One region of the Priestia sp. SRI_019 genome, then DNA from elsewhere that is predicted to be linked to it. Evidence: a T-box and tRNA genes for the amino acid it is inferred to sense, from the RefSeq annotation. Region 1 holds a T-box; the other holds one or more tRNA genes.
The links. The T-box of region 1 lies ahead of AC2YJL_RS01130 (valine--tRNA ligase). A T-box ahead of a tRNA ligase gene usually reads a tRNA of that ligase, here a tRNA-Val.
Positions count from the first base shown of each region.

Region 1 (3,423 bases):
GAGAAGCATTCCAAATTTTATTTGCAAAGTTCCACGTCGCTTCGACTTTTTCAAAGCTGAAGCGTAAATCTTGTCCTGGTGAGCTTCCTGTAGATAAGAAGTAGCGAAGAGAATCTGCACCGTATTTCTCGATTACTTCCATTGGATCTACACCGTTACCAAGTGATTTACTCATTTTACGACCTTCAGCATCTCGTACAAGACCGTGAATGAGTACATCGTCAAACGGACGTTTACCCGTAAATTCAAGACCTTGGAAAATCATGCGAGATACCCAGAAGAAAATAATATCGTAGCCCGTTACAAGCACGTTTGTTGGGTAGTAGCGTTTGAAATCAGCTGCATCCACATCAGGCCAGCCCATTGTTGAGAATGGCCATAGCGCTGAACTGAACCATGTGTCTAATACATCTGAATCTTGTTCCCAGTTTTCGATATCTGCTGGAGCCTCATGATCTACGTATACTTCTCCAGTTTCTTTATGATACCAAGCTGGAATGCGGTGTCCCCACCAAAGCTGACGCGAAATACACCAGTCGCGAATATTTTCCATCCAGTGTAAGTATGTCTTTTCAAAACGATCAGGCACAAAGTTTACTTTTTCTTCTTGTTTTTGAAGATCTACTGCTTTATCTGCTAAAGGCTGCATTTTTACAAACCACTGAGTTGATAAATAAGGTTCAACAACGGCGCCGCTTCGTTCACTGTGACCTACTGAATGCATGTGGTCTTCAATGTTGAACAATACACCGTCTTCTTGAAGGTCTTTAACAATTTGCTTACGGCAAGCAAAACGATCCATTCCTTCATATTTACCTGCTTTGTCATTCATCGTACCGTCTTGATTCATCACTAAAATACGCTCTAAATTATGGCGGTTTCCAATTTCAAAATCGTTCGGGTCATGAGCAGGCGTAATTTTCACCGCACCAGAACCGAATTCCATATCTACATAATCATCGCCTACGATTGGAATTTCACGACCTACAATCGGAAGGACAACCTTTTTGCCGATTAAGTGCTTATAGCGATCATCTTCAGGGTGAACAGCTACAGCCGTATCTCCTAGCATTGTTTCAGGACGAGTTGTTGCGATTTCAATATGTCCAGAACCATCTGCCAACGGATAGCGCATATGATAAAACGCACCTTGTACATCTTTGTAAATAACCTCGATGTCTGAAAGAGCTGTTTTCGTAGCTGGATCCCAGTTAATAATATATTCTCCGCGATAGATTAACCCTTTTTTGTAAAGCGTTACGAATACTTCGCGCACTGCTTTAGAAAGGCCTTCATCAAGCGTGAAGCGCTCGCGTGAATAGTCTAAGCCAAGTCCTAGCTTCGACCACTGCTGGCGAATAAAGCTTGCATATTCTTCTTTCCATTTCCACGTTTCGGCTACAAAATTTTCGCGACCTAGATCGTAGCGGCTTTTCCCTTCGCTGCGAAGCTTTTCTTCTACTTTTGCCTGCGTTGCAATCCCCGCATGGTCCATGCCAGGAAGCCATAAAACGTCATAGCCTTGCATGCGTTTCATACGCGTTAAGATGTCTTGTAACGTTGTATCCCAAGCGTGGCCTAAATGCAGCTTACCCGTTACGTTTGGGGGTGGAATTACAATTGTATATGGCTCTTTTTCAGGGTCATTTGTTGCTTCAAAAAACTTCCCGTCTAACCAATACTGATAACGATTTTCTTCAACGGCTTTTGGATCATACTTCGTTGGAAGAGTCACTTCTTTTTCAGACATAATGTATACCTCCATAATATAAAGTTTCAGTCTTTAGAAACTGTGTAAAGCTTTTATAAACATAAAAAAACTCCTTTCCTAATAAAAGGACGAAAGGAGTTGATTTCGCGGTACCACCTTTTTTTATAGACGTATCCCGTTTGATAAGCCTATACACTTCATTTCATAACGGTTGATTAACCGGCTTTTTCTACTGAACTATGCAGCTGTTCAAAAAAGCTACTCATAGGCGACATTCCGAGTGCACATTCTTAAGAAATCTCACAGCAACTGATTTCTCTCTCTGAAAGACGAACATCCCGTACTCTTCCTATTCACTGTATTTATGTATGAATTTCTCTTAATTATACTATATGAAAAAATGTTGAATCGTCAATAATCTTCTCCATTTTTTTATGATTATATTCATAATTTTTTTGTTCTGCTCTTTATTTTTTCATTCGCTCGCTAATTTTGGAAATAAAATGAAGAGCCCACTTAAAAAAATGGCACCATTTCTTTCTTTTTTCATATACTTACTTTAACCTGGGCACGTGGATTGAAAGGGGCATGTACAAATGAAGAAACGAATAAATGTAAATTCGTATCAACTGCAGCGGTGGCTCAAAACAGCAGGAGCAGCTTGTGGACAGTTTATTGTTCCTTTAACAATTTTTCAAGGTATACGTACACTATTTTTCCCTACAACCTTTGATGTACTGTTGTTGGCACTGCTTGCCATACTAGCGGTTGCTTTATATTCCGACTGGATTTAAAAACCCAAGCGCTATTCGTTCGCTTGGGCTTGTGCAGCTGCTTCCGCTGCCATTTTTTTTTGCTGATCTACTTCAAATATTTTAATATTGAGCTGTTCAATGTTTTTCGTCAGCCAGTATGCTCGAATAAATGACTGCATATGTTCAAGCTCTGTTTTACTTTCTTTATGCTGCCTATATTGAACGATACACTGATACAGGGGCTCTGGAAACGCCAAATAACTGTGTAAAAGCAGCCGTTCCTCTTCTCTGAGAGCAAAATGTTTTTCATACGTACTAAACCACTCATAGCTGTCATAAGTCGTTACTGGGTATGTGCGAAGAGTCCGGAAATAAAATGAGACTAAATCATAAATAGGTGAAGCATCTTTTGCATGTTCAAAATTAATAAAAAAACCATTTCCCCGCTCGTCATAGATAAAATGTTTAGCCGATAGCTTTCCATGAGAAGTAACCAGCCGGATCTTTTCCTTTTCTTCCATTTCATCGTTCCACTGATCGAGCTTTCCAAAACCAAATTCAAGCGCTCTTGTCATTTCATAATAAAACGTACAGTAATGCAATTCAAACGGGGACATATAAACTTTCTTCTCACATTCTACTACATACTGCTTCAGCTCTTCCTGACGTTTTTCCCACGTTTCTTTCATCGATGTATAATGATTTTCTATATCTTCTTTTTTCACTTCTACTTCCTGCGCCGAAGCGCCGTGAAGCTTAGCAAGCTCTTGAAATAATTTATGATATCGAATATCACGCTCTTCGGCCGGATTATTTGGGAGCCACGGCATTAAGTAATACGAGCCGCTTTCATCTGAAACAATGGGCTGAGAACGCTTCGTTTGATAAATAGGGACAAATCCCATCCATCCTTTTTGATACACGTTCTGCAGCTTTTGAATGAAGTTTTGATTTCGT
Region 1 is NZ_JBYCZN010000001.1:229,957-233,379, reverse strand. It holds gene AC2YJL_RS01130 (valine--tRNA ligase) at 1-1,750, opposite strand, end outside; T-box leader at 1,833-2,077, opposite strand; gene AC2YJL_RS01125 (hypothetical protein) at 2,308-2,505, shown strand; gene ysxE (spore coat protein YsxE) at 2,517-3,423, opposite strand, start outside.

Region 2 (3,423 bases), on a different contig from region 1:
ACAGACCAGCTGTTCCCCCCGTCACTACGTGAGAGTGCCGCAAGATAAGAACACCAATACTTGCAATCGTACATCCAAGAATAATCCATAAAACTTTTCGCATAAATAAACCCCTTTGTTTGTCTTTTCTGAATTTTCATTTTCAATTATCTACTTTAATGATAGGATATTAAATAAAGAAAACACATGTATAAATGAAGGAAATAATACTTGTTCTGTTATCAACTTGAATAAAGATTTTATTTATTATATTCATTTTGAAAGGAAAGGTTTGGATGGATCAAATCGATGCACAACTATTGTCTATTTTGCAAAGGGACGGACGTATGACGATTAGTGATTTATCAAAAAAGCTGGCTCTTAGCCGTCCAAGTGTATCAGAAAGGCTGCAGCGTCTTCAGGAACGAGGGGTGATCCAGCGTTTCAGCGCTACGGTGTCTCCGAAAGCTTTAGGAAGAGATACACAGCTATTTATTCAAGTAAGCGAATTAAAAAGAAAACCAGAGGAATTTGAAGACTTTATTGAGCAAAATGAAGACGTGCTTGAATGTCATCGCGTAACGGGGCCGGTTTCTTACTTTATCAAAGCAGCCGTGTCTGGAATGGATGGACTTAGAATGCTCGTGGATGAACTGATTCCTTATGGAAATGTGAATACCTCAATTATTTTAAAGTCTCCTGTAGAAAACAGGATGATTACCCCTATAAAAAAACCGGCCCCATAAGAGGCCGGTTTTTTTGTGTAAGGACATATTAATAAAATCCTTTAATAATATAAAAATGATTTTGTAAAATATCAGGTATTTCTTCTTCTGAAACGTTCCTTTTCGTCTTTTTCCCGCCATCTGTTACAGTTAGCGTTTCACCAGAGAGGGTAATGCGCCCTGTAGGGGTTGCGATCGTAACAAGACGTTTGTGTACAAACGGAGAATCAGCTGACGTTTGATTGAACTCACACATCGGAGTAAAGTCAGTCAGTTTTTTAGGAATAGTAGACACACGGTAGAGTGTTTTCCATACACTATCTTCCCATCGCTGCAAATCATACATATGCTCAGCAACGTTTGTCATACGATAAGAGCCGCTTACATCTCTTACTACTTCGCCATTTAAAGGCATTGGTTTGCGCACAGAATCTCCAAATCCAACGTCTACGATGTAAGACTGATTTTCAATCGTCACAAGGTTTGTAGCGTGACTTCCTTCAATGGTCCACGTGCCATCGGGTTTTTTGACGGTAGCTGAAGCGTAAGAGACTTCATATCCGCTTTCTTTTAACAGCCAGCCAAATAGACCGTTTAATTCGTAGCAAAATCCTCCACGTAAATTTACAATTACTTTTTGAAAAATTCGTTCTAAATCAATTACAATAGGGGTTTGAGACAGAACATCTAAGTTCTCAAAAGGAACATGAAGCATGTGTTTGTTCTGTAAAGCAGCTAAGCTTTCGTACGTTGAGCTATCCGGTTTCTTAGCTAAAAACCGACTAAAATAATAATTAATATTCATCAAATGCACCTCTTAGTAAATCATTTCTCTCTATCTTTAGCAGAACGTTCATGTAACAGCGCTTTTTCGATTGTCTCTTTGGAAGCGAATCCTTGAAGTACACGGCTGTCAATTTTTAAAGTTGGTACTTTCATCCCGTCACGCTCCTTTAGGGCATGTTTTTATTTTATCAAAAGTAAAGACGATCCTTCCAACTTGGGAACTGCGGAAAAATAGTTGACAAAATTGGATAACTCTTTCTATAATATAGTCAATACATATCACGAGCGATTAGTTCAGTGGGAGAATACATCCTTGACAGGGATGGGGTCGGGGGTTCGAATCCCTCATCGCTCATACCAAAGCCGTTTTCTTATTAATAAGAGAGCGGCTTTTCTCTTTTGTTTGACAAATCAATGCTACATTAAATCTTGAGCGCGTATAGAAGAATTAAAGTATAATGAAACATAGTGCATCAGGTCATGATAAAGATAATCACTAATTTAAAATAAATGAGGGTACAAAATGAATCAAAGAAGTTTTAGTCAATATGGTCTTAGTGACAAGGTAGCTAAGGCGCTTTCTAGCCTGCAATACAATCATCCCACGGAAGTACAAAGCAAGGTGCTCCCTATTGCACTAGAAGAAAGAGATATGGTCGTGAAGTCTCAAACAGGAAGTGGAAAAACGGCTTCCTTTGGCATTCCACTGTGTGAATTAGTTAACTGGGAAGAAAATAAGCCCCAGGCCTTAGTATTAACACCTACACGAGAGCTGGCTGCGCAGGTAAAAGAAGATATTACAAATATCGGCCGTTTTAAGCGAATTAAAGCAGCAGCTGTCTATGGGAAATCACCGTTTGCCAAGCAAAAAGTAGAATTAAAGCAAAAAACACATATTGTTGTAGGTACGCCTGGACGAGTGCTTGATCATATAGAAAAAGAAACGCTTGCATTAGAGAAAATTCGTTATTTGGTTATTGATGAAGCAGATGAAATGCTAAATATGGGTTTTATTGACCAAGTAGAAGCAATTATTCAACATCTTCCTAGTGAGCGTGTAACGATGCTTTTCTCCGCTACCCTTCCTGAAGATATTGAAGAGCTTTCTCGCAAGTATATGAAAAAGCCAGTTGATGTTGAAATCAAAGCAAATGGATTAACGACAAGTACGATTGACCATTCTGTTATATCAGTAGAAAACGAACGTAAATTTGAACTGCTGAAAGACGTAACCACAGTAGAAAACCCAGACAGCTGCATCATTTTTTGCCGCACACAAGAGCAGGTAAATACGCTGTTAGATGATTTAGATGATCTTGGGTATCCTTGTGATAAAATTCACGGGGCAATGGTACAAGAAGACCGTTTTGAGGTTATGAATGATTTCAAAAAAGGTAAATTCCGCTATTTAGTGGCGACAGATGTAGCTGCGAGAGGCATTGATATTGATAATATCACACACGTTATTAACTACGATCTTCCGTTAGAAAAAGAAAGCTACGTTCACCGTACAGGAAGAACGGGACGTGCCGGTAAAAAAGGGAATGCTATCACATTTGTAACGCCATATGAAGAGAGAATGCTATCGGAAATTGAAGAATATATCGGTTTTTCAATTCCAACATCTACTCCTCCTTCTAAAGAAGAAGTACAGCAGGCAGCATCCGCTTTTACTGAAAAAATCAATGAGCGTCCAGAAGTTAAAAAGGACAAAAGCGAGTCATTAAATAAAGACATTATGAAGCTGTATTTTAACGGAGGAAAGAAAAAGAAAATTAGAGCGGTTGATTTTGTGGGAACAATTGCGAAATTAGACGGAGTAACCGCAGACGATATTGGAATTATTACGATCCAAGAAAATGTCTCTTATGTAGAGATTTTGAATGGAAAAGGTCCAAAAGTGTTACAAGCAATGAAAAACAAAACGATTAAA
Region 2 is NZ_JBYCZN010000003.1:139,304-142,726, forward strand. It holds gene AC2YJL_RS19065 (YitT family protein) at 1-103, opposite strand, end outside; gene AC2YJL_RS19070 (Lrp/AsnC family transcriptional regulator) at 276-725, shown strand; gene AC2YJL_RS19075 (arylamine N-acetyltransferase family protein) at 754-1,509, opposite strand; tRNA gene AC2YJL_RS19080 (tRNA-Val) at 1,774-1,845, shown strand; gene AC2YJL_RS19085 (DEAD/DEAH box helicase) at 2,014-3,423, shown strand, end outside.
Region 2: it encodes a tRNA-Val, which carries the amino acid that the T-box ahead of AC2YJL_RS01130 (valine--tRNA ligase) is inferred to sense. The anticodon was not compared.